2 linked regions of the Alloacidobacterium dinghuense genome follow. The protein of the gene in region 1 interacts with the protein of each later gene in a pairwise test. Links are inferred from orthologs where the notes say so. Each region holds a gene or a part of one and is shown in the gene's direction. Other genes may lie near its edges. The genes, in order: hfq and rho.

The links.
Region 2: the proteins of hfq (region 1) and rho interact in binary tests that used the Escherichia coli proteins (3 or more experiments, as listed by UniProt). The link is inferred for Alloacidobacterium dinghuense from one-to-one orthologs.

What each region holds. Positions count from the first base shown.
Region 1 is NZ_CP060394.1:5,855,199-5,871,071, forward strand. What follows is about bases 12,586-15,304. They hold hfq (RNA chaperone Hfq), read left to right. Parts: upstream 12,586-13,645; coding sequence 13,646-13,963; downstream 13,964-15,304. Other genes in these bases: H7849_RS24680 (SH3 domain-containing protein), read left to right, coding at 12,586-13,317; hflX (GTPase HflX), read left to right, coding at 14,015-15,304. In the rest of the region: H7849_RS24620 (DUF4386 domain-containing protein), read left to right, coding at 210-875; H7849_RS24625 (IS481 family transposase), read left to right, coding at 1,024-2,166; H7849_RS27170 (hypothetical protein), read left to right, coding at 2,232-2,363; quinolinate synthase NadA, read left to right, coding at 2,621-3,778; H7849_RS24635 (DUF2203 domain-containing protein), read left to right, coding at 3,788-4,222; H7849_RS24640 (Fur family transcriptional regulator), read left to right, coding at 4,373-4,807; H7849_RS24645 (peroxiredoxin), read left to right, coding at 4,999-5,535; alkylhydroperoxidase, AhpD family, read left to right, coding at 5,755-6,306; H7849_RS24655 (OmpA family protein), read right to left, coding at 6,402-6,869; H7849_RS24660 (M20/M25/M40 family metallo-hydrolase), read right to left, coding at 7,201-8,202; H7849_RS24665 (lactonase family protein), read left to right, coding at 8,441-9,436; H7849_RS24670 (PP2C family protein-serine/threonine phosphatase), read left to right, coding at 9,489-10,667; H7849_RS24675 (AI-2E family transporter), read left to right, coding at 10,854-11,939; more of H7849_RS24680, read left to right, coding at 12,154-12,585; more of hflX, read left to right, coding at 15,305-15,436; H7849_RS24695 (F0F1 ATP synthase subunit B), read left to right, coding at 15,763-15,873. UniProt on the Escherichia coli protein: RNA chaperone that binds small regulatory RNA (sRNAs) and mRNAs to facilitate mRNA translational regulation in response to envelope stress, environmental stress and changes in metabolite concentrations.
Region 2 is NZ_CP060394.1:108,795-124,791, reverse strand. Bases 7,114-9,956 are described here. They hold rho (transcription termination factor Rho), read left to right. Parts: upstream 7,114-7,831; coding sequence 7,832-9,082; downstream 9,083-9,956. Other genes in these bases: pstS (phosphate ABC transporter substrate-binding protein PstS), read left to right, coding at 9,636-9,956; H7849_RS00485 (YciI family protein), read right to left, coding at 9,198-9,545; H7849_RS00495 (DNA-directed RNA polymerase subunit omega), read left to right, coding at 7,494-7,715. Also shown: H7849_RS00530 (tetratricopeptide repeat protein), read left to right, coding at 1-548; H7849_RS00525 (threonine synthase), read left to right, coding at 656-1,870; H7849_RS00520 (ester cyclase), read right to left, coding at 2,091-2,501; H7849_RS00515 (WG repeat-containing protein), read left to right, coding at 2,738-3,691; H7849_RS00510 (VOC family protein), read left to right, coding at 3,825-4,160; H7849_RS00505 (hypothetical protein), read left to right, coding at 4,348-5,433; H7849_RS00500 (isoaspartyl peptidase/L-asparaginase family protein), read left to right, coding at 5,857-6,930; more of pstS, read left to right, coding at 9,957-11,105; H7849_RS00475 (hypothetical protein), read right to left, coding at 11,108-11,665; H7849_RS00470 (alanyl-tRNA editing protein), read left to right, coding at 11,812-13,086; H7849_RS00460 (hypothetical protein), read right to left, coding at 13,423-13,707; H7849_RS00455 (hypothetical protein), read right to left, coding at 13,922-14,971; H7849_RS00450 (hypothetical protein), read right to left, coding at 15,254-15,694; H7849_RS00445 (superoxide dismutase family protein), read left to right, coding at 15,937-15,997. UniProt on the Escherichia coli protein: Facilitates transcription termination by a mechanism that involves Rho binding to the nascent RNA, activation of Rho's RNA-dependent ATPase activity, and release of the mRNA from the DNA template.

The sequences.
Region 1 (15,873 bases):
CTCAGTCGGGTCTTGAGGCTCCCGAAGCTGCCGAAATCCTTAGAGCGCTCAAGTCATTGGGTGCCGATGTTGTCGATGATCCAAAGCTGTCGAAGAAAGTCGAAGCGGCACTCCGCCGTCGTTCGGAATACTCATATAGCTAGGAGGCGGAAATCGAAAACGCTGAAGCGGCCAAAACCCAACGGACATACGCAAGGCTTGCGGGCTGTTTGTTCCTCGGGGTGATCATCGTTGCTTTCGGCAGCGGCTTCATCCTCTCCCATGTCGCGGGGAGTGGAACCTTCGCAGAAACGGCAAAGCGAATCGCAGCGTCGGAGCGCTTATATCGAGTGGGGCTCTCGGCTGTGGTGATTGTGAGTCTGGGTAGCGCCCTGCTTGCTGTCGCTCTGTATGCGACGCTGAAGCCGGTCAACAGTCTGCTGGCTCAACTCGCGATGATCTTCAGCCTGGGAGATTCATTTCTGGCCCTGGTGGTGCGGATGTGCGAATTCGTGAGGCTGCATCTTTACCTCTCCGCACAAACCGCGGGAGCCGGGACGGCCAGCATACAAGCGTTGGCGGAGCTGATGCGCACTATTGAGCGTGTCACGGAGAACATCGGCGGGATTGCTTTCGGCATCGGCTCGCTGCTTTTCTTTTACCTGTTTTTCAAATCGAGATATATCCCGAGGGTCCTATCAGGGCTGGGCGTCGCTGCTTCGGCGATCTGGATATGCCTGTATTTTGCCAGCCTGGTATTCCCGGAAAGGCGCGGATTATTTCAAATCATCTCTTTTCCGCCGATGGGTCTGGCTGATGTCCTAACCGGCTTCTATTTGATGCTGTTTGCGGTGAAGACCGGAGGCGGTGGAGTCGTGCTGGAGAAAAGTGCTTGAATGGACTTCTGCGGCGAACAGCCCCACACAAGCCAAAAGAATGTTCAGTGCCATGACATGCTTTCCAGGATGTTTCTAGTCATCCTTTACACTCCCTGCGCGAGCGAAGCGAGAGCAGGGAGTGAGACTGAGGATGCCTTGGAAGACGATGGACGTGCGGGAACAGCGGGTGCGGTTTGTGGTGGCGGCGTTGCGCCGTGAGCGGAGCTTGAGCAGCTTATGCCGGGAGTTTGGCATCTCGCGTCCAACTGGGCGGCTGTGGGTCGAGCGCTATCGGGCTGGCGGGGTGGAAGCCATCGCGGAACGCAGCCGACGCCCCCTGCACAGTCCACAGCAGACCGCGCCGGAGGTGGAAGGGCGTGTGATCGAGCTACGCCTCCGCTATCCCGACTGGGGTGCGCGCAAACTGCAGGTATTGCTCGAGCAATGCGGGACACGTTTGCCCGCAAGCACCATCCATCGCATTCTGCTGCGCCATCAACTGGTGCGCCCCGAGGACCGGCATCGCCCCGCGCCCAGGCGCTTCGAGCGGGCCGCGCCCAACGAGCTGTGGCAGATGGATTTCAAGGGTCCCAAGTCGTGGCACCAGCCGATCGGACCGCTTTCCATCCTGGATGATCACAGCCGTTATGTGATCGCGCTGGAGGCGGTGGGCAGCACCCAGGCCGAGCCGGTCCGTGTGCGGCTGGAGCATGCCTTTCAAGAGTGCGGTCTGCCCGAGGCCATGCTGATGGATCACGGCGTGCCCTGGTGGAGTTGGGCCGGACCACAGGCGGCGACGACAGGACTGGCGCTGTGGCTGATCAAACAGGGCATACGCCTCTGCTGGAGCGGCATCGGGCATCCGCAGACGCAAGGCAAGGTGGAGCGCTTTCACGGCGCGCTGGAACGCGCGCTCACCCGGCGTGGACTGCGTGGCCACGCGCCCCAGCAGTGGCTGGACCGCTATCGCTGGGAGCACAACCATCTGCGTCCGCACGAAGCCCTGGGCATGCAGACTCCAGCCAGCCGCTGGCGCCCCAGTGAGCGGCGCTACGATCCCAACCCGCCGCGCTGGCAGTACCCCGAGGGAGCCTGGGTACTGAAGGTCGACTGTCAAGGCAAGCTGGAGATCGCCGATACCAAGTGGCGCATCGGTCGCGCTCTGGCCGGTGAATGGGTGCAGATCCTCCCTGTCGAACAGCGGCTCCAGGTCTATTACTGCAACACCCTGATCCGGGAACTCGATCCCGCCATCCAACGCTCGACGATCGTCGAGCGTTGGATACCAGCTCAAAACCCTCGACCCTAACTGGAAAGAATGTCCAGAGACAAACTGCAAACGATGTCGTGTAACTTGACAAAAAGAAAGCTTGAGTGAGCCAATCCCCGGCGGTCAAACTGGCGATCGAGGACTTTGATCGCGAATTCCTTGGAATAGCTGCGTGTCGTGAATCGGCCGTCATCGCTGAGATTCTTCGCTACGACTACGGCTCCGCTCAGAAATGACGGCGAACTTTCGGTGTAGGCTCTGATGAATTGCTTAGCAGGGCTGAGTCTTAGACTGGCTCTCTTTCGTATTAAAATTAGATGAAATCGGTTTGTCCGGTGAGGGTTGCAATTTTGCGACGCAAACCTTGAGCGGCACATCGAAGAAATAGGGTTGCAACATCCCCGTGGGTTGGGCGGCATCGCAGCGAATCCACTGCAACCGTGATTGCTTTCAACATCCCCGTCCACATTTGGACTGAAGGCGGAAAAGGGACTTGAGCGTATTTGTTGAAGAAATAGTGTCGGCCCCTGCTGTTGAGCAGGACGTTTGTTCTCTGGATAACTACCTGGCGCAGCCTGACCACACCATAGACGGGCGGATTGCGGCGGCGCGCGCGAAGCTCGGCAAGAGCACGATTTTGCTTGGGCACCACTACCAGCGCGATGAGGTGATCCGTTTTGCGGATTACACGGGCGACTCCTACAAGCTTTCGAAAATTGCCGCGGAGACGGAGGCGAGGTATCTCGTTTTTTGCGGCGTGCATTTCATGGCGGAGAGCGCCGATGTGCTGGGGCGTCCTGACGATCCTCCGGGTACAGGTCAGCAGGTGATTCTGCCTGATCTGAATGCCGGCTGTTCGATGGCTGACATGGCGGAGATTGGGCAGGTAGAAGACTGCTGGGACTCGCTGATGGCGGCTGGCTTGTCGCCTGCAGATATTCTGCCGATCACGTATATGAACTCGACGGCGGCGATCAAGGCTTTCTGTGGCGAGCGCGGCGGGTTGGTGTGCACTTCATCGAATGCGGGCAAGGCGTTTGACTGGGCCTTTGCGCGCGCGGAGAAGATTCTGTTTCTGCCGGATCAGCATCTGGGGCGCAATACGGCGTTTGCGATGGGGATTCCGCTGAACGAGATGGTGGTGTGGGATCCATACCAGATCAATGGCGGGCTGACGCCGGCGCGGTTGAAGGCGGCGAAGATCATTTTGTGGAAAGGGCACTGCTCGGTGCACCAGCGCTTTTTGCCGGAGCATGTCGAAAAAGTTCGCGCGAAGTATCCAGGGATAAAGGTGGCTGTGCATCCGGAGTGTCGCTGGGAGGTTTGCCAGAAGGCCGATGCTCTCGGTTCTACAGAACGGCTGATTCATCTGGTCGAGAGCGCGCCTGAGGGATCGATGTTTGCGATTGGCACGGAGATCCATCTGGTGAACCGGCTGGCGAAAGAGTTTGCGGCGAAGGGCAAGCGGATTATCACGCTCGACGATACGGGCTGTTTGTGTACGACGATGTACCGGATCAGTCCGCAGCACCTGGCGTGGGCGCTGGAGAATCTGGTTGAAGGCAGAGTCGTCAATCGGATTCAGGTGCGCGAGGATGTGAAGCGCTGGTCGCGCGTGGCTCTGGATCGCATGCTGGAAATTCGGGCTTAAAATGAAGGCATGAAGACCTTCAGCCTCGATGAGGCGCAATCGCTGCTGCCGGTGCTCGAATCGCTGCTGAAGCGGGCCATCGAGGGCAAGAAAAGCGCGGAGGAGAAAGAGGCGGAGCTGCATGAGTTGCGGCAACGCATCTTTCTCTCGGGCGGCATGATGGTGAATGTGATCTCTGCGACGCGCCAGCGGGCGGAGATCGACAAATTTGTGCAGCAGGCCAAGGACGCTGTGGCTGAGATTGATTCGATCGGCGTCCAGGTGAAGGATCTCGAGACTGGGCTGCTGGATTTTCCGCACATGATTGATGGAGAGATTGTCCTGCTGTGCTGGAAGATGGGCGAGTCTCGGATTGATTACTGGCATACGGTGGATGCGGGGTTTCGCGGGCGCCAGCCGATTGATGAGCGGTTTGGGCGGAGCAAGCCTGAGCGGCCGAATTGATTCAGTTACCTCTCCAATTATCGAGTTAACAGCGGTTTTTGACCAGCCAGGATCGCTGAGATCCTTCGTCCCCTTCGCAAGCTCAGGGTCTCAGGACGACGACTCTGTGGAACTTTGACAAACGATAATTATTATTGTTTAATAAGAAATGTGAACACGGTTGAGGCGCAGGAATTTCGTGAGATGTGCGAGAACGCTGGGCTTGCGGTGACGCATCAGCGGCATGTCATTTACGAGATTCTTAAGAATATGCACGGGCATCCCAGCCCGGAAGAAGTGTATGCGCGCGTGAAGCGCAGAATTCCGTCGATCTCACTTGCGACGGTTTACAAGAATCTTCATCTATTTATAGAGAGCGGAATTTTTCACGAGGTGAGCTTGCATCATGGCTCGCTGCGCGTGGAAACGAATCACAGACCGCATCATCACCTGGTTTGCACGCGGTGCAAATCGATTTCAGACATCGATGCAAAAGAGCTAGGGCTGGCTGCGAAGCATGGCAAGCTGCCCGGCGGTTTTCTTGCGCAACGCTATGCAGTCGATGTGTTGGGGCTGTGCGCCGAGTGCCAGCGGAAGGCTGATTAGAGTTTTGTCTTAAAGCGTATTTGAAATTCGTCTGGCTAAGAGCCTTGCGGAAATTCCCGGAGCTAAAGCCCTTAGATTTTTATTCCTGGTTCACCGGCCTAAAGGCCGGTGCTTCCACCCGAAACACTGTTGGAAAATCTTGTTACCATCGTTCATTCATTTTCATAACAACTTACTTAGAGGAGTCATACATGTTAGGTATCGGCGAGAAGTTTCCTATCTATTCGGTCACTGCTACGGTCAGCCGCGATAAAAACAAGGCCTTTGAAACAATCACGAACGAGAGCTATCCGGGCAAGTGGAAGGTGTATTTCTTCTGGCCAAAGGATTTCACTTTTGTTTGTCCTACGGAGATTGCTGCTTTCGGAAAGATCAACAATGAGTTTCAGGATCGCGATACGCAGGTGCTGGGCGGTAGCGTGGATTCCGAATTTGTGCATCTTGCTTGGCGCAACAACCATGATGATCTGAAGGATCTGCCTTTCCCCATGCTGGCTGATGTGAAGCGTGATCTCTGCGAGCAGCTTGGGATTCTCGATCCCGCAGCCGGCGTGGCGCAGCGCGCGACGTACATCGTCGATCCTGAGGGCATCATTCGTTTCGTGTACGTGACGGATCTTTCGGTGGGCCGCAATCCGCAGGAAGTGCTGCGCGTTCTGGATGCATTGCAGACTGACGAGCTCTGCCCCTGCAACTGGCAGAAGGGCGAAGAGACTTTAGTCGCTTAGGACTAGCTTGTAAAACGGGTACGGCTCAGCGATGTGCATGCACATTGAACATCGCTGAGATTCTTCCTCCCTGTGGTCGTCAGAATGACGAGGGAGATAGATGGTCGTCAGAATGACGAGGGAGATAGATGGTCGTCAGAATGACGTGAAGAGTTGGTCGGTCAAGACGATGGGCAGCGGTCGATCTGCAGTCAGGATGACGGGAAAGGATTTGGAAATATGCAATTGGATCAGTTGATTGACGGGCTTCCGGTTTATGCGAAGGACCTGAAGCTGAATTATTCGAGTCTTGTGCGGCAGAATCAGGAACTCACTCCGCAGCAGCTTTGGGGTACGGTGGTGGCGAGCGCGATTGCCACGCGCAATCCTGAGCTGACGGAGGCGGCGCTGGAAGAGGGTGCAAAGCAACTTTCGGCGCAGGCGCTTGATGCGGCGAAGGCTGCGGCGGCGGTGATGGGGATGAATAACATCTACTACCGTTTTCTTCACCTCACTTCGAACGAAAAGTACTCGACCTTGCCATCGCGTTTGCGCATGAACGTCATGCGCACGCATGGCGTCGATCACAACGACTTCGAGCTATGGTCGCTGGCGGTGTCGGCGATCAACGGCTGCGGCAAGTGTGTGGATTCACACGAGAAAGTTGTTCGCGAGAAAGGCGTAAGCGAGGAGACGGTGCTGGCAGTGGTGCGTGTCGCCTCCATCGTTCATGCGATCGGGGCTGTTCTCGATGCGGAGCGCGTGGCCCAGCCGGAGGCTGTGGCTGTTTAGCCTTGTTGTTTGCGTGGTCAAGGTCCGCTGCGGCGGGCCTTTTTCTTTTGTGCTATGGAAATTCATCGTCGCGCGATGTCGATCGGGGTCTCTCCTCAATTTGGACGGTAAGTGAACCGGACAACCCGGTTCTTGGCATGGCACTCCTCGGTGTTTTCTAAACAAGCTGGATATAACTCCCCCCATGGCACGGCCAGCACGATCCGATCCTCCGCAATTCCCTTGCGTATCATCACTTGTCTGACCCACCACGCTCGTTCTCCCGAGAGTCTCAGATTGTAGGCCTCGGTGCCCGTCGCAGAGGTGTAACCGTCGATGAAGAAGCGATCACTTGGATGATCCTTCAACCATTGGATATCGGCATTCAACGCACTCTCGTCCACAGCATGGTTAAAGCGATCATGAGCAAACCTGATTTCGTGCATGTTTGCGTTGAAGGCTTCCTCCTCGGGACCATAGAGAGCCACCATTGGTTTTGACCAGAAATCAACCCAATAGGCATCATCCGTGAATGCTTCTGAAGGACCTTCTGCAAATAGCGGGACACTGGTCACGAGGAGCATTGTGACCGCAACGAGAGCATGTCGATATCTCACTGGTGTAACCTCCGTTCGGTTGCTATTGCCGCATCGGTGGAGATGATAGCCCCGTGCTTGGTTCCAGGAAACTGTCATTTCGGACAGGCTGTCCATTTTCCCATCGTAAAGACGGCCCAACCTAATGAACTCGGAAATTTCAGTCTGAGGTGCCCGGTAGTGAACGATTGCAAGCAGGGCGACAGGCTCATTGAGGCTCGTCCGCACCTGCGGCCCGCAATTTGTCGTGTCGTCGGGCTATCCGGAAATAACGCTGCCTAGCCTCACCTACCAGTAGCATTTATGAGTTAGGTAGTTTCTAGGGTTTTCCGTTTGGAGTCCAGGTTGGTTTCCAGTCGGTGTCGGAGAGCCATTGGATGGGTTTGACCATTGAAGAAATCACGGTGGTCATGTAGGGGATGTCGAGTTTGCTGATTTCGTCGCTGGGCTGGTGGTAGTCCTTGTGCAGGTTAAAGCTGGAGACGGTCTGGGCGACGATGCCCCGTTTGGCGAGCGCGAAGTTGTCGGAGCGCTGGAAGAATTTCTGGTCGGGGTGCGGGTCGCCGACGAGGTGCGCGCCGTGTTTTGCGAGCGTGGGACCGAGATCGGAGCGTTCGTATCCGGTGAGCCAGAAATTGCCTGCGGGGACGGCCGGGTCGGGGCGGCCGATCATTTCGAATTCGAGATTGGCGACGATGTGGTCTAGCGGGACGGGCGGGTGGTCGATGAAGTAGCGGTTGCCGAAGCCGCCGAGTTCTTCTGAGCCGAAGAGGGCGAAGACGATGGTGCGCCTGGGGCGCTTGCCCTGGCTGAGGGTGCGCGCGAGCTCGATGACGGCGGTAGTGCCGGAGGCGTCGTCGTCGGCTCCGTTGTAGATGGAGTCATTGTTGACGGCGGGGCCGATGCCGAGGTGGTCGAGGTGCGCGGTGAGCAGAATGGCGTCCTGCTGCGTCTTAGTGTCGGAGCCACGAAGAACGGCTACGGCGTTCCACGTTTTGGTGCGGGGCGTGTCTTCGTACTTTGCCAGGCGCTGCTGGATGCGATCCGGCAGCGGGTTGGGCAGCGGAGCTTTCTGAATGAAAGTGCCGTTGTCGCCGCCGGGTTCGAGGCCGAAGCTCTGGAACTGAGAAGCGGCCCAAGTGGCGGCGATGTGCTCGTCGCGGGTGGCGCTGCCGCGTCCGTGGAGTTCGTCGGACGCGAGAAATTCTTCGTCGGCGCGGACGCATGGGTTGCAGAAGGTTGAACGATCGGCGGCGCTGGCGACGCGACAAAAGGGTGAGAGCAGTGATATCACCAAGACAAGGCGAAAACAGAGGCGCATAAGGGTAAGCGCAGTATATCGAAGAAGAAATAGCGCTTTTTCGCAGAACTGTTCTCAAACCATGGAGCATGAGAACGAGAGAGAGTCGAACGCAGTGAGAGTTGGATTGAAGTCAAGGTTTCTCCCTTTGTTGTGTATGGCTGGCCTGCTTGCGTTGTCGTCGTGTGAGACGGGGAAGTTTTTTCCGCCTCCTTGTAAGACCAACTGCAACCCGACGAGCAGCGGGAACTTTATTTATGTGGCGAATTCGTCGACGAGCGTAAGTTCCGTAGCGGCCTTCACGATTAACAGCACTCCGGCGGTCGCGGCCTTGAACGGTTCACCGTTTGCTACGGGCCTGCCACCGAATGCGCTGGCGGTGACGCCCAAAGACACATTCTTGTATGTGGGAAGCGTTTCCGGGGGCATCTACGCATACACGATCAACTCGGATGGGACTCTGACTGTAGCCAACAACGGAAGTCCAGTGGCCACGGGCGTCAGCCCGATTACGATGAAGATCGACCCGACGGGGCAGTGGCTGATTGCCGCCGATCTAAGCCCTGCAGTGTATGTCTTTGGCATCAATGCCAGCACCGGCGCTTTGACAACGCAGGGAAATGCGCTCGCGCTCGATACGGGAACCACGACGAACCTGATCATCACGCCGAATGGACTGAACGTTTTTGTCTCGCTGGGGACAGGCGGCGTGGATATTCTGACGTTCAATACCACGACTGGTGTGATTACCAAGCTGAATCAGATCCTGCATCCCACCGCCTCGACGAATGCCGACTTCGGGCTGGCGAGCGACCCGAACAGCAAGTATCTCTTTGTTACCGAAACGGGGATCAATTCACTTCGCGTTTTGAACATCAATGCCACAGGCACCATCCTTACAGAGCTTTCTACCTCGCCGGTAAAGACTGGCCTCGGGCCGTCGCAAGTCATCGTCGCGGATGGAAGCTATGTGTACGTAACCAATCGGACGGATGGAACGATCAGCGGCTTCACGCTGGTGGCGAACGGGTCGCTTACGCCTCTGACTGGTTCGCCGTACACGACGGGCACGGCCCCGGTCGATATTGTCGAGGATAAGACCAATACCTATCTTGCGGTAGCGTGTGTAGGAGGGAATCCTGATATGCAGGTGTTCACCATCGACACCACGACGCCGGGTAAGCTCGATCCGTTTGCAAGCCTGACTACGGGGGCTGATCCTACGCTGGCGAGTGCTATCGCGGCTACGCATTGATGGTTAGGATGGGGCACTTTTTCCGTATGGGATTGGCAGTAGACTTACCCTCATGGCGACGCCCCACTATCGACAGCAGCGACAGGCGGTACGGAGAGATCCATTCAGGGAACGCGCTGAACAATTCTGGCAACGCGTGACTGAGGGCATGGAACTCAGCGAGTTGTGGTCACAGTTTCGGAAGGATGCGCATTCGAGCTATCGGCTGTATTCGCAGGAAGTTGACGCCACGCGCACCGCCGGTGTTCCTCACAGCAAGCATTTTTTTCGTGTAGCAAGCGAGTTCTTCTGGGCGATTGTCGAGAAGCTTACCCCGGCTCGTCGCGTCCTGCTGCTGGCGGCGTTGATTCTTGTTATCGTGCCCGGCGGCGAATGGACCTTCTCGACGAGGTCGCATGAAGTGAAGATTTTTGCTTTGGATTTTCACTTCTATGGCGGGCTGCTGATGTTTGCGCTGCTCATCCTGGAAGTCGGAGACCGGGTGGTGATGAAGCGGGATCTCCAGATCGCGAAGGAGATTCAGGCATGGCTGCTTCCCTCCGAACCGCCGCTGGTGCCGGGTTTGGAGATTGCATTTGCCACGCGTCCGGCGAATACCGTGGCTGGCGACTATTACGATGTTTTCGCGCGCGCCTCAGCGGAATCAGAAAGGAGCCCCACCTTTCTCATCGCCGTAGCGGATGTTGCCGGCAAGAGCGTTCCGGCTGCCATGCTGATGGCTACGTTCCAGGCGAGCCTTAAGACCCTCAGCACAACTCCTGGGTCGCTGGTGGAACTGGCGAACCGGATGAATCGCTATGCATGTAGCAACAGCCAGCGCGGCCGACGGTTCACGACGGCATTCATCGCGGAATATGACACGGTGTCACGGCGTCTGACGTATGTAAATGCGGGGCATAACAATCCGATTCTGCGGCGGAAATCGGGCGCGATCGAACGGCTTGAAGCAGGCGGGATGCCTTTCGGGATTATGGAAGACGCGGCATATCAGTCGGGAGAGCGAGTAGTGGAGGCGGGTGACTGGCTGGCCATCTTCACCGATGGGGTTGTCGAAGCGGAGAATGCGGCACAGCAGGAGTACGGCGAAGTGCGCTTCATCACGATGCTGCATTCGGGAGTGATGCTGGCTCCCTCGATGCTGTTGAACAGTGTCCTTGCTGATCTCGATCGCTTTGTCGGGAATGCACCGCAGCACGACGATGTTACATGCGTGCTGATGCGGGCTGTCTAGCTTCTCTGGGATCGGTTTGCGTTGCCGCGGTCTTACCGGCCCATGATCGTTATAAGCGGATCCGGTCAGAGGCGTATCACTGAATTTCCTTTCGACCCGAAACGCGGCGAGTCTACACTGATTCGAGTATTGGGCAGTAGTCAGTATCGGTAATCAGTCTCATCCGCTTCTCAGGAGGACTTAGCCGTGGCCACCGAACCGCCCCTTTCCGATAACCGGTACTACATACGTCGCGCCCTCGAAGTTGCGATCCATGTCGGCCTGCTCGTGCTTCTTACGACAGCCTGCCTGCTGATTCTGCGCCCATTTCTTCCGCTGGTTGCGTGGGGCATCATCATTGCCATCGCTACATTTCCTGCTTACAAAAAGCTGCGGAGTCTTTTAGGCGGGCGAGGGACGCTGGCGGCGGTTCTTTGCACGCTGGCGTTTCTGGCGGTGTTGATTGTTCCGGTCGCGTTGTTGACCGACACACTGATCAGCGGCATTCGTGGTTTGACTGCTCAGGTGAGAGCGGGGAACATCAGTATTCCTCCACCGCCTGAAAGTGTGAAAGGCTGGCCGCTTGTTGGTGCGCCTTTGAGCCGCGTGTGGGACATGGCTTATACGAATTTGAGCGGACTGCTGAAGAGTCTCACTCCACAGATTCGCGAGTTTCTTCCCAGGCTTCTCCACACTTCTGCTGGAATTGGTCTGACGGTTGTGCAATTTATTCTTTCTATTGTTGTTGCCGGGGTTCTGCTGGCGAATGCTTCGGGTGGCGTTTCCGTCACGCATCTGTTGGCCGCCCGCCTTTTTGGGGATCGAGGCCCTGAGTTTGAGGAATTGGCGGGATCAACGGTACGAAGCGTCACCAATGGAATTATTGGCGTTGCCGTGATACAGGCGGTGCTTGCCGGGATCGGGTTCCTGGTGGCGGGATTGCCCGGTGCTGGATTGTGGTGTCTGGTCTTCCTCTTCGGTTGCGTGCTTCAGATTGGAGGCATTGTTCTAATTCCCGCAATCATTTACGTATTTGCGATTGCCAGCACGACCAAGGCGGTGGTGTTTCTGGTGTGGTGCGTGATAGTGGTGCTGAGCGAGCATGTGCTGAAGCCTTTGCTGCTTGGGCGGGGCGTGGCTGTTCCCATTGTGGTGGTTTTTTTGGGTGCGATTGGCGGATTCCTTGCGATTGGCATTATTGGCCTTTTTGTGGGCGCCATTGTTCTTTCGGTAGGCTACAAGCTTCTGCTCGCATGGCTGGAAGGGCCGACCGAGGCGAAGCAGGGAACTTGATGGATGATGGCCCTTGCTCCCTTGGTGCTTATGTGGGAACCGTAACGAGTTGATTCTGTGGAGCGAGCGAGAAAGACCGCGATTCAATGCTATGCTCTGTAAATAGCAGGAGATGTAGTCGCTAACTACCTTCTCTTGTTAAGTGCGCATGGTTTTTCGCTCGTCTCCTCCTCTACTTCTACGTCTACTGCCAGTTTTTTTGTTGCTTGCTGCAATGGGCGGTTGCAATCGTCTGCGCCCAAAACCTGCCGCGGAATACGTGTACGTTGTCGCCAAGGAAACCTTCCTGCGCGATCGCGTGGCTGCCGTGTCCAACCGTGTTGCCAACGTCACGAACGGACAGCGGCTGCAGGTGGTCGAAAAGGGCCGGCGCTTTCTTAAGGTGAAAACGGACAAGGGCGAGATCGGCTGGATCGAGGAGCATGGCGTCATCGACCAGGACGCCTACCAGCAGTTTGCGGATCTGGCGAAGCAGCATGCGAACGATCCGGTGATTTCGACTGCGACGCTGCGCGACGATCTTTACCTGCACGTGAAGCCCGGGCGGCAGACGGATCGTTTTTACCTGCTCCCAGAGAATGACAAGCTGCAGATGCTGGTGCGTGCATCGGTGCCGAAAGATGCGCCGCCGCAGGCTGCTCCCGTTGCTCGCAAGCCAGTCGTGAAGACAGATACGAAGGCGGGGGACAAGCCGGCATCCCCAGCAACTGTACCCACCATTGCTGCAACCCCGTCGCCCCCCGCGGCTCCGGTTGAGCCCCCGGCTCTCGAAGACTGGTGGCTGGTGCGTGATACGCAGGGCCGCGTGGGCTGGATGCTCTCGCGACGTCTCGATGTGGATGTGCCGGATTCGATTGCCGGGTACGCCGAGGGACAGCGTATTGTGGGCGCCTACAAGCTGACGACGGTGAGTGATCCGGAGTCGAGTTTTCCGAATGGGCAGGTACCGGAGTTTGTGACGGTGATGAGCCCGTATAAGGACGGGCTGCCGTACGACTTTGACCAAGTGCGTATTTTTACCTGGAATGTGCGAAAGCACCGCTACGAAACGGCTTATCGGCAGCGGAATCTGCAGGGGTATCTGCCGGTGCAGGTTGGAACGCAAGCCTTTGACAAGATTGGGACGGTGCCGGTGTTTTCTCTAAAAACAGCCACCGACGACACGATCGCAATCGATCCGGCGACAGGCGCGGCTCGGCCTGCGAATCTGACGACGCAGACGTTCCGGCTGGAGGGCGTGATCGTCCGGAAGGTCGAGCCGCCGAGCGCCGCTCCACCACCGCCTCTACCGTCAGTCGCTCCGCAGGCATCGCGGGAAACGGGGAAGAAGGCCGCCAAGCACCACGGAACGCGGGCGAAGCATCCTAAACACCATTGAGGCGGGATCGCCGGATTCGGCGATTTTCCGGCAATTCTTGTCTGATGTAACGAATTTAAGCGATTTGACACCATCAAATACGCTGAATTCTCTGGTTCCACACAACCATCAAGCCTAAAAGGCATCTAAACTCAACTAAGGTGTAGTTTGCCTCGTCGTTTGAGGTGAGATATCTGGCGGGAGAAAGACCATGACGACTTGCCCCGGTCAGTTACAACCTCGTATTGTTCTTTTACAACCTTGCTTCGCCTACGGGCTTTGGCATGAGCTTTAGCATTGCAGTAGTCGAGTCCCACGCAGTGAAAATAAAACAAGAGGAGATCGGCACATGGACAACAAGCCGGCACAGAACATTCAGGACACGTTTCTTAATACGGTCCGGAAAGACAAAACCCCAATCACTATCTACCTGGTAAGCGGAGTAAAGCTGACGGGTAAGATTCGCTCCTTCGATAAATACTCCGTGCTGTTGGAGAACAATAGCCAGGAACAACTGATTTTCAAGCACGCTATCTCGACTGTGGTCAGCTCGCGCTCAGTGCTCCATACCGAACACAGGCCGCCATCGGCGCATACCCCTGGACACCCAGGCGGGAGCGGTGTGGCTGCTGCGGGCCCCTCGGGAACAGAATCACAGAGCGCATAACGGTCAGGATTTCAGGAACGGCGTTTCGTGGATGAGCTTCAGCGCAGAAGCATGAATAGCGCAGAAGAGCGCGCACTGCTGGTAGCGGTGGAGTTCGCCACGCGGCGTTCTACTCTGCCGCCGTCGGCAGTTCTGGCGCGTGATGCGGCGCGCATCTCGGCTGGCATCGAGGAAGCGGATGCCGTGTTCTCTGCGCCCTTAACCCACGATTCTGAATCTTCGCTTGGCGAATTTCGCGAACTGGTGGTCAGCGCAGGCGCGGTGATTGCCGGCGAGGTGACGCAACGGCGACCCAAAGCCGATCCGGCGACCCTTATCGGGAGCGGCAAGGTGGACGAGCTGGCCGGTGTAGCGGCTTCGACGCGCGCCAATGTTGTGCTGTTCGATCACGATTTGAGCCCGACACAGCTTCGAAATCTGGAAGAGCGGCTGCCCAGTCGTGTTCTTGACCGGACGCAGCTGATTCTTGATATTTTTGCCCGGCATGCGCGGACGCGGGAAGGTCAGTTGCAGGTGGAACTGGCGCAGCTCGAATACATGCTGCCGAGGCTGGCCGGGCGTGGGAAATCCATGTCGCAGCTGGGCGGCGGTATCGGGACACGAGGTCCAGGTGAAACGCAGCTGGAGACTGACCGGCGCAAGATTCAGCGTCGCATTGTGCAGGTGAAAGACGACCTGGAAGGAGTGCGCCGAGTCCGCGGGCAACAGCGGCAGCGGCGAGAAGCGGTTCCGGTCCCAGCGGTCGCTTTAGTCGGTTACACCAACGCTGGAAAGAGCACGCTATTTAACACGCTCACGAAGGCCGGCGTATTAGAGTCGGCGCGGATGTTTGCGACCCTTGATCCAAAGCTGAAGGCCATTCAGCTGCCATCGCGAAGAAAAATTTTGCTCTCCGATACGGTTGGGTTTATTCGCAATCTGCCGCATACGCTAGTCACGTCGTTTCGCGCGACGCTCGAAGAAGTGCAGAAGGCGGAGGTGCTGCTGCATGTCCGGGACGCTTCGAGTCCGGTGCGCGATGAGCAGAAGGCTGAAGTGGAAAAGGTGCTGGGTGAGCTCGGCGTGCTGCACAAGCCCCGGCTTGAGGTAATGAACAAGATTGACCTGCTCTCGGACGAAGATCGCGCGGAATTGATTGCGAGCGGGGCAGTTACTACCTCGGGCAAGCTTGGTCTGGGGGTTGAGGCATTGCTGGTGCGGATCGACGCAGAGTTGACGGCTGATCCGGTCATTGAGCAGACCTTTACGATTCCGCAGGCAAAGGGCGAGATCCTTGCTGCGCTGGGCGCCGGGGCGGTGTTGCGTGATCGACAATTTATTGACAACACCGTTCGCATGACAGTCGCGGGGCCGGCGTCATTGCTGGGGAGATACAGGGAATTTCGGGTGGATGCAAGTACGGACCGGACGAGGGGGAGCGGTGGAGATTCCCAGTCGCCCGATCCGTTGGACCCTGAACCGGGTCATAGGTGATAGTTCAAGTCTACGCCGGGACGGGGTCGAGTCAAGCGGTTTTCTGCAGAAAATCGGCCGGGTGTGATACATCTAGAGGGGAAGTGTCCTCCCCTGCGTTGACACTATATTTTTCACTCTGTTACAACCTATAGGTTCCGCAATACCTTCCATATCCAGACTTCCAAGGGCTTAAAGGGCAGCTAAAAGCGCGCCAGAGCGAGTCGCAAGGCGTTGGGAAAAGGTGTGGATAGGGCGGCGGTACGGAGAAAATCAGACTGCCTGAAGGTGAATTTCGAGGTGTTTTCGGACTCGCCTGAGGGTGGTTTCAAGAACCGGCAAAAGGCATGGATGTAATTCTGAAACAACTCGGCGATCTGGTGCTTGGCTCGATTCCGACGATGATCCTTTTCATCGTCCTGGTGCTGGCCTACCGGTTTGTGCTCTTTGGCCCGCTT
Region 2 (15,997 bases), 5.8 Mb from region 1 along the record:
ACATCCACTTCGCCGAAGAAGGCGACTCCGACGTCATCCGCCACGCCACCCGCACGCCGCACGGTCTCGATCTCGCCGAGATCAAATTGCACCAGGGCGACGCCGCCGGAGCGGAAAAGCTTGCCCAGCAAGCCTTAGCCGAGCACACGCCCGATCCTGGCCGCGCCGACTACATCCTCGCCCTCACCAGCGTCATGCAGGGGCGCATGGACGATGCCGAAAAGAGCTTCAACGAAACCCTCCGCCTCTCCAAAGACCCACGCATTCTCGCCTGGTCGCACATCTACCTCGGCCGCATTCACGACATCCGTGAAGAGCGCGACGAAGCCCTGGTCGAATACAAAACCGCGCTCACCGTTCGCGACGGCCAGCCCGACACCAAAGCCGCCGCCGAAAAAGGCATCAAGCAGCCCTTCGAGCCGCCGCACAGCGCCAGGCAAGATCAGGACGACAACAGCGATGACGACAACACGTCATCCGCCAAGCCGCAAACACAACAACAGACAACGCCCCAGACACAGAAACAGGCAAACACGCCTCATCCATAACCACCTCTACACTCGGATCGAGGCCACGCGAACAGCAGCAGCCATCGATCCGGAAGTGCCTGCGCCCCCATCGATAACAAATCAAAGTCTTCATTTACTCTGAATTCATGCCCGCAATTGCGTACCTGGAATGCTCCCGCTGCCAAAATCAAATCTCAGCCAACAAATACGAGACCGTTTGCCCCAAATGTGCAGGAGCGCTCTACGTCCGCTATGACACGGAAGCTCTGAAGAAGACCGCCACTCGCCCCGAGCCCGGCGGCTCGCAAAGCATGTGGCGCTACGCCAGCGTCCTGCCCGACGTGAGTCCAGTGACGCTCGGCGAAGGTTGGACCCCGATACTCCCCAGCCGCCGCAACCCAAACATCTTCCTCAAAGAAGAAGCCACCAACCCCACCGGCACCTTCAAAGCGCGCGGCATGTCCATGGCCGTCTCCATGGCCCGACACTACGGCCTCAAAAAACTGGCCGCACCTTCCGCCGGGAACGCCGCCGGCGCACTCGCCGCCTACGCCGCAGCCGCCGGAATCGAAGCCCACATCTTCATGCCCAAAGACGTGCCCTTCGCCAACTACCTCGAAGGCGTCGCCTATGGAGCCAACGTAACCCTGGTCGACGGCCTCATCTCCGACTGCGCCCGCATCGTCAACGAGCGCAAAGAAAAGGAAGGCTGGTTCGACATCTCCACCCTCAAAGAACCCTTCCGCGTCGAAGGCAAAAAAACGATGGGTTATGAACTCGTCGAACAATTGAACTGGACCTACCCCGACGCCGTCTTCTATCCCACCGGCGGAGGCGTCGGCCTCATCGGCATGTGGAAAGCTTTCGAGGAAATGGAACAACTCGGCTGGGTCACCGGAAAACGGCCGAAGATGATCGCCATCCAGGCCAGCGGCTGCGCGCCCGTTGCGAAGGCATACAAGGAAGGCGCCAACACCTCGCAGATGTTCGAAAACGCCTCCACCTTCGCCGCCGGCCTGCGCGTCCCCAAGCCCTACGGCGACTACATCATCCTCGACATCGTCCGCCAGTCCGGGGGCACCGTCGTCGACATCCCCGACGAAACAATCCTGGATTCACTCCTGGACTGGTCCCGCGACGAAGGCCTCCTGCTCTCACCCGAAGGAGCAGCCGCCACCGCCGCCTACGACCACCTCATCGAAAACGGCTTCCTCAAGCCCCGCGACAAGGTCGTCATCTTCAACACCGGAGCTGGCCTCAAATATGTGGACATGATCGCCGAAGCCATGGGAGTAACCCGCCCCAACAGCACCAAACTCCCCGAGCGCGTCCCCGTAGGAGGCATCATCACCCCGCAGTAAACCGATGTCATCCTGACGCTGACCCTGAGTAATAACGAAGGGGAAGGTGAAGGATCTGCTTTTTCTAAGCAGTAGCACGAAAAAGGGTGCCCCATCCTATCGCGTAGTTGGTGATAGGGTGGGAAAGCAAGGATTCCAGCCCAGACTTGAAAATTGAGCACTTCACCTGGTGGCAAACCCCGGAGTTCGCCACCCAGAAAAAGCAGCACATGGGGTTCGACTATTTCTTCAACTCACCAATCAACCGAGTAAAGTCCATAAAATTCACCCCCTCGACAATCTTCCCATCCTCGCAGCGAAGAAACGACGCCCCAACCAGCGTCAGCGCTTTCTTAGTCGGCGCATAACCCAGACCATCCCCAAGATGGGTCATCGTCGCCGTCCAGCGAACAGCAACTCGATCGCCCTCTTCGATCAGGTCATCCAGATCGACGTGCAGATCGGGAAACGTCTGGACCATAACGCGATAAAACTTCTTGAATTCCTCCGGTCCCCGAATGACGGAGTCAGGCTCAGGCAAACCGCGCGCTTCCCTGCCCTCCGCAAACATCTCCGAAATCGCTTCCTCACGCTTCTTGTTCCAGACCTCTTCAAACCACCGCCGAGCCAAACCCTTCGCATCTTCCGCCATAAAAAATCTCCGCCGAGGAGCTTAGCACGCAAGCCCGACTTCCGCGATGAATCTTCGATCCCTGGCTGAAATTTATTCACTGCAAAACCACGATCAGAAGGTTGTCATCCTGAGCGTAGCGAAGGACCTGCTGTTCCCCACCGATATCCCGCCAAGTCTCGTTATCCTAGAAGTGCGGTTGGATGGAACGAGGTCGAAGCTCGTCGCAAACTTTCTGGAGGAACCCAAGAGAGCAAATGCTTTACCCGATTTCCGTACCAATCCCCAATTCGGCAGAAGATCTGTGCGGGTACATCAATAGCTATGGTGAAGTGGCAATTCCGCCTTCGTATTTAGGGTGCGCTCATTTTTTTGAGGGAGTAGCAGCAGTTGTTGATGGAGAAGGCAGAAGCGGATTTATCGATCGTTGGGGGCGGGTGGAGATTCCCTTTCGCTTTGAAGGTCTGTCCAGATTTCACAACGGCATTTGCGCGATCAATGGCGGGTATATAAACCATGGCGGCGACTGGTTGATCGAGCCGCAATTTCTAGTTGCTAGTGAGTTCTCAGAAGGTCTCGCGTTTGTATCAAGAGATGGCGAAAATTTTGGTTTTATTGATTTAACAGGAAATTTTGTGATCCCTCCAGAGTTTCGGCCATGCCGTCGTTTCTGGGAAGGGTTGGCAGCTGTTTGTATCGATGACCGCTGGGGCTATATCGATACCGTTGGAAGATTAAGAATCCCGGCCGTGTTTGAGGGTAAGCGAGCAACCGGGTTTAGCAACGGCATGGCGGGCGTTCAAATGGATGGACGTTGGGGATTCATCAACCGTGAAGGTATCTTCGTTGTGAAGCCTGAGTATGAAGACGCGAGGCCTTTTGTTGAGGGGCGCGCTTGTGTTCAACAAGGTGGGAGATGGGGCCTTATCGATACTGATGGCAGGCAGGTTGTCGAGTGCAGATTCGACAAACTTGATCGGCTCGATGGAGGAATGGCGCCAGCGAACACCGATGGTAAAGCGGGTTTCATATCCCCCGAAGGGCGCTGGCTGATTGAGCCAACCTTCGACAGATGTTTCCGATTTTTCGGCGATCTGGCAATTGTGCGTCGAGGAAAAACCTATAGCTACATACGTCGAGATGGAGCGGTGGTGTGGACCTCAGAGGTGGGTGCTCTGGTCCAACACCCTCCCGCGCCATTTTTTGTATAGCCATTCCAGTTTTCGCTGATATCACAGAAGAGCACGCTGCTCCGCAGCGCGATGAGGCAGCGCACCCATTCAAGCCTCTTTTGGCTTGAGCGGGGCGGTTCCACCGCGCTATTCTCCCGCCCAGGAGGCACCAATGAAACTCGGCTACGTCATCAAATTCGTCGGCGACATGGATCGCGCCGTGAAGTTCTACCGCGACACCCTGGGTCTGCCCCTGAAATTCCAATCCCCCGGCTGGAGTGAATTCGCCACAGGCGAAACCACGCTCGGACTGCATCCGGCATCCGAGAAGAACCCTCCTGGATCGGTGGAACTGGGCTTCGGCACGCCCGACCTCGAAAAGTTCTACGAAGAGATGCGCGCCAAAGGAGTGCAGTTCAGCATGCCGCCCACAAAACAGGACTTCGGCGGCACACTCGCCCAGTTCATCGATTCCGAAGGCGGACACTGCAGCGTCGGCGAAGGATAACGCGTCCCAAACTTGAATGTTAGGCGCCACCACACTGAACCTTCCCCCTCGATTCTCAGAATACCTGCGCGCGACACAATAAATTCATACAGCCATAACTTTCGCTTGCATCTAGTCGCATAGCCTGATTGCGCATTCGGTTCGTCGCTCAAAATCCCACCCCCTTCACCACAAATCTGGAGGTCGTATGAAACAGTGCATCCCTCTCACGTCGGCACTTCTGCTTGCCGCTTCCATCATTCCAGCCTCAGCCCAATCTCCCAAGGTGGAGAAGGGTTATTCCATCAGCGTCTTCGCAAAGGGCGTTAAAGGCAAATACACCGCGCCCGACTCCATCGCAATTCTTCGCGATCACATCTTCATCGGCTACGGAGATGGTAACGACCCCACCGGCGCCGACGGTAAATCAAACCAGATCATCGAGTACACCAAAGACGGCCGCATCGTTCATATCTATACCGTCGTCGGCCACAATGACGGTCTGAAGGTCGATCCCTATACCGGAAAGCTCTGGGCCATGCAGAACGAGGACGCCAACCCGAACCTCGTCATCATCGACCCCGAAACACAGGAACAGAAGCTTTACACTTTCGCTGCGCCTCCGACTGCAGGCGGTGGATACGATGACATCACCTTCCGCAACGGCGAGGCTTACTTCAGCGCCTCGAATCCGGCCCACAATCCGAATACCTTTCCAGCCATCGTGAAGGCCAAAATCACCGGCAGCACCATCGATGTCACGCCGGTACTTGAGGGCGATGCAACCGCAACAGACGTAGTCACCGGCGACCCGGTAAAGCTCAATCTTCAGGACCCGGATTCAATGACCCTGACCCCTGGAAACGACCTTCTCCTCGACAGTCAGGGAGACTCCGAGCTGGTCCTCGTCCACAGACCCGGAAAAGACAATCAGAGCGCATTTCTCATTCCCCTCAGCTCGCCATTTGGCACTCCGCAGGCCGATGACACTCTATTCATCCCCTCCGATGATGGCTTCATCCTGGTAAGCGACACCCCGGCGAACATCGTCTACAAGATTCGCAAATCTGAATTCGCTCCCGGCACGCCATACACGGCTGCAGTAGGTGCTCCAGACGCCTCGGGCGCAACCGTAGGCTTTGTCGGAATCCTCGATCTCAACTTCGGCGGGCTGACCCCCATTGTTAGCGGACTGCAAAGCCCCCACGGAATGGGCTTCGTGAAAACCCGCAGCGACGAAAGAGAAGAGCGCGAAGAAGAGTGCGAAGACCGGCACGACCACGATGACCGCTAAACATCCCTGATCCGACATACCGCCTGCCATCCTGCCCCCTCTTAAGGGGCAGGATGAGCGGATGTCGGCATGCATAGCCTTCCGCTGGACTGATCCCAGAGAATGCCTTGTCAAGCGAAAAAACTGCTTGGATTTCCCTAACCAACTCATTCCAAAGAGGAAAATCCGCCCTTCAATTTGGCGTGTTTCCTGTGCCAGCCAGCTATAATAGAAATAGAAGCCAAGAAAGACCCGCCTTTGTCTGGGCGGGCTTTCCTATTTCGCCAGCAACTATTTAAGAATCAGATAAATACGCACAAACCAAGTGAATTCAAATAGATAGCGCCATCTCCAATAATCCCGTTTATTTCCATGAATTTACGGATGGGGGTAGGTGTGCCAGCTCCGGAATCTGCACAGAGGATCGGGCTCAAGCCATGTATCATGGCCACCATGCGCGAGCCAGCCTTTCTTATCTGCTCCTGTCTCTTAGCCCTTACCGCGACCGCCCAGCAGACCCATAAATGGGCAGTAGTCCTCCACGGAGGGGCAGGCGTCATCGAGCGCAAGAACATGGACCCGAAGACTGAGGCCGCCTACCGCGCAGATCTCGAAACAGCAATTCAGAAAGCCGCCGACACGCTCGACAAGGGTGGTTCAGCACTCGACGCGATCGAAGCAGCCATCCGCTACATGGAAGATGACCCGCTCTTCAACGCAGGTCGCGGAGCAGTCTTCAGCGCAGCCGGAAAGAACGAACTCGACGCCGCCATCATGGATGGGTCGAACCTCAAGGCCGGAGCCGTCGCCGATGTCACCCACACGCGCCACCCCATCACGCTCGCCCGCACCGTGATGGAAAAGTCGAAGCACGTCATGCTCATCGGCTCCCCCGCCGACGAATTCGCAGCCTCAAATGGCCTGGAGATGGTCGATCCCAGCTTCTTCTTCACCGAGCGCCGCTGGCAACAACTGGTCGAGGAACTGAAAAAAGAGGGCAAGCCGATCCCCCCACGACCTGCCGGAGCGCCGCCCGCCGCAATTGGAAAACCCAGCGCCGACCTGATGTTCCCCGTCGAATCGCCTGATGCCCACAAGTTCGGCACCGTCGGCGTCGTCGCCCTCGACAAGCAAGGCAATATCGCCGCCGGAACTTCAACCGGAGGCCTGACCGCCAAGATGTGGGGACGCGTCGGCGACTCGCCCATCATCGGTGCCGGAACCTACGCCGACAACAGCTCCTGCGCCGTCTCCGGCACGGGAACCGGCGAATACTTCATCCGCCTCACCGTCGCCCGGACCATCTGCGCCCTGGTCCAGTACAAAGGCATGGGTCTTCAGGAAGCCGCCGACGATGTCATCCAGCACCAACTTACTGATCTGAAGGGAGACGGCGGCATCATCGCCATCGACACCAAAGGCGACATGGTCTGGAGCTTCAACTCCCCCGGCATGTACCGCGCTCGCATCTCCGAAGGCGGAAAAGCTGAGATTGGCATGTACAAAGACGAAAAGTAACGAAAAGACAACAGGGATCAAGCGAACGCCTGATCCTTTGTCCACAGGGCGAGGCCGATTTGAATCATCAGGACGAGAATTTCTACCAATTAATGGAGGACGGACCCCGAAAATCTATGAAAAAAAATGTTGACCTTCTGGTACATCGGATTTAACTTCAAAAGTGCTGATTCGATGAAGAAGTGTTGGAAGTGATGCTCTAACTCAGTTTCGTACTCTGCCGTAATCTTTTTCATCCCAGATCCAAGCAGTTGTTTTGGTTTTGGCCCTCGGGGCGGCTTAATGTGTCATGTCGCCACGCGGGAGAAGGCGTTTGCGCCTGAAACTCAGCAGATTTTGTTGTAAACGTGGAGTGGAAACGATACCGCTCCACAAAAAAGCTGAAAAATTAGGTTAAAAAAATTGATCTAAGTCGCAGGTGGTTGCGTCTTAAGAGATGAGATTCCTAAGGAAAGCGGAACGAAATCAACCCTAATTCAGGGCGTTTCGATGACCGACGATCTACGGCCGGATTTATGAGCGCGAAGGATCGTGGAACTGTTTATGAATGAAGGAGAAATACAATGCGTTCTGATCTGATTTATGGGGCATTGACCCACGTTTCCAATCGCTACCAGCTGTGTCAGCTGGCTTCCAAAGCGACCCGTAAGCTGCACAAGCCGAATACGCGTGTGCAGGACACTACGAATGAAGTTATGGCTCGCTTCCGTTACCAGAACCCGGTAGCGGTCACCCCCATCGTTGAAGAGAAGGCAAAGGTTCAGCAGCAGCGCCGCGCAGCGTAAGCCGCGGCCTGCTGTGCAGGCCCTCCCCTCAGTAAAAACTGAAACATTCTGCCATACCAGAGATTCCTTCCATTCAAGAACGGCCTCCCTAAACAACCTACCCACCGCAGGTGACAATGACCATCTCCGAACTAAAAGAAAAAAACATCACAGAACTGAGCAAAATTGCCCGCCAGCTCGAAATTCCAGGCGCGAGCGGACTCCGCAAGCAAGACCTTATCTTCAAGATTCTACAGGCCCAAAGCGAAAAAGAGGGCCACATCTTTGCCGAGGGCGTATTGGAAATTCTGCCTGACGGCTACGGCTTCCTGCGCTCACCGGATTACAACTATCTGCCCGGTCCAGACGACATTTACGTTTCGCCATCCCAGATTCGCAAGTTCGACCTGAAGACTGGCGACACGATCAGCGGCAATGTGCGTCCGCCGCACGAGGGTGAAAAGTATTTTGCCCTGGTCAAAATCGAGGCGATTAACTTTGAGTCGCCGGAAGAGACGCGCAACAAGATCCTTTTTGACAACCTCACACCGCTGTATCCGCAGGAGCGCCTCAAAAGCGAGACCGTGCGTGACAACATCAGCGGGCGCGTGATGGATCTGCTCACTCCGGTTGGCAAGGGGCAGCGTGGATTGATCGTCGCTCCGCCGCGCACCGGCAAGACGATGCTGCTGCAGGCGATCGCCAACTCGATCACCTCGAACCATCCTGAGGTCGTCCTCATCGTCCTGCTGATCGATGAGCGTCCGGAAGAAGTGACGGACATGCAGCGCTCGGTAAAGGGTGAAGTGATCAGCTCGACATTCGATGAGCCGGCTGCTCGCCACGTCCAAGTGGCGGAAATGGTGATCGAAAAGGCGAAGCGCCTGGTCGAACACAAGCGCGATGTGGTGATCCTCCTCGACTCAATTACCCGTCTGGCGCGTGCTTACAACACGATCGTTCCTCCGTCGGGCAAGGTGCTCTCAGGCGGTGTTGATTCGAACGCCTTGCAGCGGCCGAAGCGCTTCTTTGGTGCGGCTCGCAACATTGAAGAAGGTGGCTCGCTCACGATCATTGCAACAGCCCTGGTTGACACTGGATCGCGCATGGACGAAGTGATCTTTGAAGAGTTCAAGGGCACCGGCAACATGGAAATCATCCTTGACCGCAAGCTGGTCGATAAGCGCGTCTTCCCGGCGATTGACATTCAGCGCTCGGGCACGCGTAAGGAAGAGCTGCTGATTCCCAAAGAGGATCTGAGCCGCATCTGGGTGCTGCGCAAGGTGCTCAATCCGTTGTCTCCGGTTGAGGCCATGGAGTTGCTCGTCGACAAGCTGGGGAAAACTCGGAACAACGCAGAGTTCCTCCTGAATATGAACTCGCTATAAACTGGATAAAAGTGAACGGAAGGGCGCGCCTGATAGCGCGCCCTTTCCACTTATATGCGAATAAACTTCAATTTTTCTAAGAGCTTGGCTGCCCGCTGCCCCTTCCAGGGATATGTCAATATTCCACTTTGAAGGTATCAAGCGTTGGCAAGAGGCAAGGATGAAGCTCTGTAATGAAATGCCCTGATTCGACGCTGGGGTTGGCATTGGCTACTGCGTTCGCTTCTTCGGCGTTTGGCGCCTCCAGAATGACCATGGCGACAAGTTCGCCGCCGTCTGTAATTGGTCCCGCGAAGAGAATCCGTCGGGCTTCCGTTTCACGACGAAGAAAAGCGAGATACCGCGGCATTAGGTCTTCATTGCCCTCAGTAATGTTCCATCGTGGACCCTTTTTTAGCAGACAAAGAAAATACGGCTTGAGGTTGCGCGGAATATCGGGGCGCCTTGGAGTGGATGAAGGCATGCTTTCATTATGGCGGATACCTGAACGGCTCTCCGCTACCGCTTCTTTTCACACAATTTCCGATAAGAATGAGGCAAGCTACTGAGGGCGATGAAAACTAGGCTCGCAAATTGGTCTACTCGCCGAAATTTGGCGTGGCAGTGGGCGCTGTCGGTGTGCGTTCTCTGCCTGCTCACTCCTTGTGCGCCTGCTGAGTCTGGTGCGGACGAAAGACTCCAAACAGTGCACACGATCTATGTGGATTCGTTTGGCGCGGGCGCCAATGCGCAGGCTGCTCGCAAGCGTGTGGTGGACAGGCTCGAGAAAGGCGGCATCCATGTCAGCGATAAGTCGGATGGCGCCGACGCCCTTCTGCACGGCAACGCCGTGATCTGGATGACGGGAACGATTTCAAACAATCTCCGTTCGAACAGCTCCAGGCAGACGATGTATCAGGGATATTTGTCAGTCGAGCTCACGGACTCAGCGAAGCGGACATTGTGGTCGTATCTGGCGACTCCGGGGCGATTTCGTACTTCGAACATTGTTGATGACCTAGCCGATCAGGTTGTCGCACGGCTTGAGCGGGAAATGAAGACAGGCATGGCGATCGCTTCGTTGCCTGCTAAGGCCACACCTGAACCCGGAGTTGCTCTGCACGGAGGTGGATCTACATTTCCGGCGCCTATCTATCTGAAGTGGTTCGAGTCCTTTCAACAAACGGCGGGCGGATTTCCGATTTCTTACGACACGATTGGCTCCGAGGCTGGATTAGAACGCTTACGCAATGGAAATCTCGATTTCGCGGCTTCAGACATCCGACCGGTTGAAAGTGCTCAGTCGGAGACCACTTATTTTCCTACCGTGGTCGGTGGAATCGTTCCTATCTATAACCTGCCGGATGCCGGCCACACACTCAATCTGACTCCCCAGGTACTGGCGGATATCTATATAGGTGTCATTCGCAAATGGAATGATCCGCGGATTCGCGAATCCAATAGTGGCGCACGTTTGCCGGATGCTGACATTGCCGTTGTGCACCGTTCTGACGGCAGTGGCACAACCTATGCGTGGACGAGTTACTTAGCGTCGGTAAGTCCTGGCTGGAAGAGCAAGGTGGGCGAGGGCGCCCGCGTCAAATGGCCCGTGGGCAGCGGAGTAGAGGGAAATGAAGGTGTGGCAGAGATGGTGGCGAAGACGCCGAATTCCATTGGATACGTTGAGATGACGTATGCCATCCAGCACCGGCTCAACTATGCCGCAGTGCGCAATCCCGCGGGACGGTTCATCAAGGCCGATCTAGCTAGTATCACAGCGGCTGCGGCGAAGTCGCATGTTACAGCAGAGAACCTTCGCCCTTCCCTTCTCGATTCCGAGGAGAAAGATGCCTACCCCATCAGTTCCTTTACGTGGATTGTAGTGCCGAAAACCGAAAGCGACGCACAGAAACGGGCCGCCATTGCCGGATTTCTGCGATGGATGTTGAGCATAGGACAGAAACAGTGCTCGTCGCTCGGATATGTGCCTCTGCCGCGTGAGGTGGTGGCTCAGGAATTGCAAGCCGTTGACGCTCTGAAATAACGTCAGTTGTTCTGCTCAACAAGGTGATCGCCGGAAAACTTCGGAATGCCGAAATGACCGCGCAGATGCAGCAGGTCAAGCGGACTAAGTGTGCCATTGATAGCAATCAGGTTGATACTGGTTGGGCTGGCCAACATTACTACCGCGCCTTCGACGTTGGTATGTTCGAAACGTATCCACACGTCAGTTCGCCCCAGATTACTCCGATCATGAACGGACTGCGCGGTTACCAGGTGCTTCCAACCGCGATCATGGTACTGCTGACGGACGGCTTCAAGGTTGCCGGGATCGTAGAGTCCCGGCAACGAAAACTTGTAGCAGTGCACTGAGATGCCGTTGAGTTTGGCAACAACGCGGCGCGTATTTTCATCGTCGATGAAGTTGTTGGCCAGAGCCAACATCGTGCGGTCAAAGGTGAAGTCAGTCCGGAAGGACGCACGCTGACCGACGGCATCCATGTTGTGGGGGATCCAATCGTCACTTTGCTGCGCACGGGCAGAGATGCAGGTGACGGTGAACGTAAGCACAAAAAGGGCGCAACTGAAGCGACGGGGAAACATAGACTACTTTTGATCAAACTCTGTTTTGAGAGAAAAGTCTTTGCTAATTCGAAATATTTCTTATGGAAGCCACAATACCGTCGGAATATTGACAGGGACCATGCACATCATTCGATAAACTATCTTTTAAGCGGTTTGCAGTGGTTATGAGTGAACGCCTCTATTATTCCGATTCTTTTCTGACAAACTTCTCCGCCCGCGTGGCAGATATCCGCGAGCTTTCCCGGACAGGAGGACAGTCTGTGTGGCAAGTGGCTCTGGATCGCACGGCCTTCTATCCGACCAGTGGTGGTCAGCCACACGATCAGGGAATGATTAGAGCGACTTCGCGCAACGGAGCAGCCTTAGAGATTCCGGTTATCGCGGTCGAAGAGGATGAGCAGGGCGGAGTTTGGCACCAGACATTGAAGCCGCTACTTGCCGGGACAGAGATTCAGGGGGAGGTTGACTGGGCCAGGCGCTTTGATCACATGCAGCAGCACTCGGGACAGCATCTGTTGTCGGCAATCTTTGCACGGGAAATGCAAGCGACCACTGCATCGTTCCATCTGGGCGAAGCATCATCGACGATTGATCTAGCGGTAGAAACGCTAGCCCATCACAGTCTCGAGCGCGTCGAGCGCATTGCAAACGAAGTAATTGGAGAAGATCGCGCTGTCACGATCTGGAACGTCGATCGTAGTGAAGCCGAGGCAATGCTGGCTGCAGGAAAGCTGCGTAAACTTCCTGAGCGCGGCGGGACAATCCGTCTGGTTGAGATCGCCGATTGCGATTTGAACGCGTGCGGAGGAACCCATGTGCGATCAACCGGGCAGATTGGCGGACTGCTAATTCGCAGTATCGAGCGTGTCCGGCAGAGCATTCGGGTAGAGTTTGTCTGCGGACTGCGCGCAGTGGTTGCGGCGCACCAGGACTTTTCGGTTCTTACACGCAGTGCAGCTTTGCTTTCAATGCCGCGCACGGAAGTCCCGTCAGGAATTGAACGGCTTGTTGCCGATGCGAAGTCGAACGCAAAAGAACTGCATAAGCTCCGCGAAGAGCTGGCGACTTATCATGCGATCCGGCTGGCAGTGGAAGACCAGATTGTGGACCGTCTACGGTTGGTCCGTAGGACGTTTGCCGAGCGCGATGCTGAATATGTGAAGCTGCTGGCCTCACGTCTTGTTGCTAGCGTTCCGCAGACTGTCGCTCTGCTGGTATCTGCGCACCAGGAGCCCTCGCTTTTGGTGCTGGCGCGCAGTGGCGATCTGGACTTTCACGCCGGAAATCTGCTGAAAGAAGCGCTCGTTAGCTTGGGTCTGCGTGGCGGCGGCTCACCTGATCTTGCGCAGGCACATGTGCCACATTTGCAGACCGCGAACTTGTTGGAAGCACTTGCCGCCATGGTGATCGATCGGGTCCATTCATCTGCAGTCAAGTGACAGGATTTACGCGAGCCGCCTGTAAATAGAGTCCGTCTGCGGCTTTGCGAATCAGCATAGCACTGTTAAACTGGAAGGAGTGGTTCCCTCCTGAAAAAGGGGCTATAGCTCAGCTGGGAGAGCGCCTCGTTCGCAACGAGGAGGTCGTCGGTTCGAGCCCGACTAGCTCCACCATAAACACCACTCGATTTTCAGCGGTTTTTCGTCTCAAAGACAATTACGAGAATATAGATTTTCCGCCGTGAGCATCAGCGTGAAAACTTATCAGTCTACAGCCTGCGCGTACAACTACGACCCAGATGATTTCCGAAACAGTAGCGTCGGCTTCAGCGATTCCTAACCCTCGGGCCAACTCATCATCTGCCAGATCCCAATATTCTCGACCTTGTTTATCTCGTGTTCCCGCTCGAGGAGATATTCTCCGGTTGGTATATTTCTGCCGTCGATACTCTGCACATAATTTACGGACGCCGACTTGAATGCCATGCACGGAAGGCCGGCGTGCCGGTTCTGCAGCTCAAAGCGGAAGGAAATGCTATAGACGACATCAAACGTTTCTGATGCATTGCACAATCCGGTCAGCTTAGCCTGCCCTTCGTGTAGTTCTTCCATTTTCTTCATTTCTTTTCCTTCACACTTTGGCGGGAGCGACCCAACTCAGAGGTTGCCAAGTGAAAGGATGATTTCACCGAAATGACTAAAGACAAGACTATCTTTTGGCTAATACGTGTTCTTCAGTCACCATCGCGGGCGACTGCATGGAACAAACATGTTGTTGCACACCGAATGCGCTGTCGTCATGGCAAGTCCGCAAAGACAAAACGTCTCAGTTAGGCTACTCCGCCAGAAGCGGTTCACACATGAACAATAGGCTAGGGCCTTGGGAACGAATGTATTGGGATTTATACTTTTGGCGGAGCCGCTCCAACGCGGTCGTGCGTTGGAAAATATCGCGGCGCTCCTCTCCCTTGAGACCAAACATATTGCGGTAAAGGTTCTCCGTCCCCGGCGTTGTTACTCCATCCGCATCAAAAATTAAACTCATTTCCTGGGCATGGTGCATGGCCTGCACCGCCAGAAGCTTGATTGCATCCGGATGAGGCTTTTGAATCGATCCGTCCAACGAAGAGATGCGGTGTGTTGACATCCAGTAATAGCAACAGTTGCTGTCCCAGATGTAGGCAATCGCGGCATCGTAAGTGGCCAAAGAATCGTTCCCCGCCCCATTTCCAAAATGCTTTGGCTTGGCGGCAATGGCACGTGCCTGTCCACGGGAAACGGCCTCGTCAATCAGGCGCCTCATAACATCCAGAGGCGAATAGCTCTTTTTCCCTCTAGCTTTCAAATTTGTTTCTAAGAAGCGGACGAATTCTGTACCGCTAATATCCACGCAATCTAATTCCTTGCATGCTCGTTTAATGTGTCCGTTATGTTTACTTTTTCGGGTATTCATTACATCGACATCTGTAGGGTGTCGCACATATGTGATCTGAGTCGTGTGCTTGAATCCTGCATTCATAAAAGCGTTCTTGACGAGGTCCGCATAGCTTGCATTCGGATTACAAACGAAATCAATCGAAGCCCATCGGGGCAATTGCTGCAGCAACAGATGGAGTACTTCGGCTTGTTCTTTGCGACTTAATCGCTCGTCAACGACCGGCCCACCGATGTGCGACCAATGAGGGTCGCGGGCATGAAAAAGACCGATCAGGCTTCTCGACAAGATATAGGGTAGTTTTCCAATGATGGTGTCGCCATCGAAGACCCTCAGTTCGCGATAATGCGCGGATCCGCGCGCGATGTTAATCCACCAGTCCTGGTTGAAGATGGGGAGATCAGATTGGTCGATGCCTGCAACCTGTTCCTGTTTGGAATCGATATTCATTGACGCTTTTGAGTGCTCAAATCATAGGTGAGTTGGCTGTTGCATGAAATATCGTAGTCAATTGTATCCTGCATGGCTTTGCAGCCAAATGTCCGGAACAATCAGGGGCGGAAAGTGCTTTCCACTGAGGCTTCACGTCCGGGATAGTGGGAAGCCACGTCTCGTGCGCAACCGGTGAGACGACCATGGATATCAAGTATCAAGACAGATTTATCTTTTCTTAATAATGACTTACAACGAATACTCGGTTGGGCGGACCCAGTTCGCCAGACCCCTGAGAATTTATTTTGCCTCGTTCAGGCTTGTTTTGACGATCGACGCTTTATGCTCTTTCTGGTCATCGTCAAGGATATAGAGTTTGCGTCCGTCGATTGCATATTTCAACTCAGCGCCGACAGTTACGTTCGCCGGCTTTGACCATGGGAAGAGCAATTTCTCGCGTGCGATATAAGTTTTGCCCGCACCCTGAATCGTGTAAACCTCATAGGTATCGATGTTGTCAGCTGTCGTCGCTGTTGTGTTCTGCGAATAATCCGTCTTGCCGTCACTCTTGTTTTTTGCCTGGCCATCCGTCGTGTAGGTCGTCGTGCTCTCCTCTTTGACCTTTTGCTGCTCCGTATCGAGCAATTTTCCACTTTGCCATTGACGGGTCGCTCCGTATGCCAAATTACTGCAAGCAAGAACTACGACGAGTAATCCGAACGCGAAAGATTGTCGCCTCATATCGCCTCCAGAGGGCTTACAGCTTGAAATGGGATCCGGGGAGATCCAATAGTGACTTCACTGAAATCAGCGCGTTTTGATCATCCTATTGACAATGAATGTTGGCAAGACTCTTTCGAGGGATGAAGATCAATCGGGTTATGCAGGCATTAAGCTACCCGGTTACATTTACTGCACATAGATGGAGTATTCTGGCATGCGTGCGGGCAGAGTCCTTTCAAACCCCGCGACGAGGAGCGGTAATGAGTTATCTGTCGAAGGCGATGCTGTTGGCAACTGTAGCGGCGTGGACCGTTGTTCCGG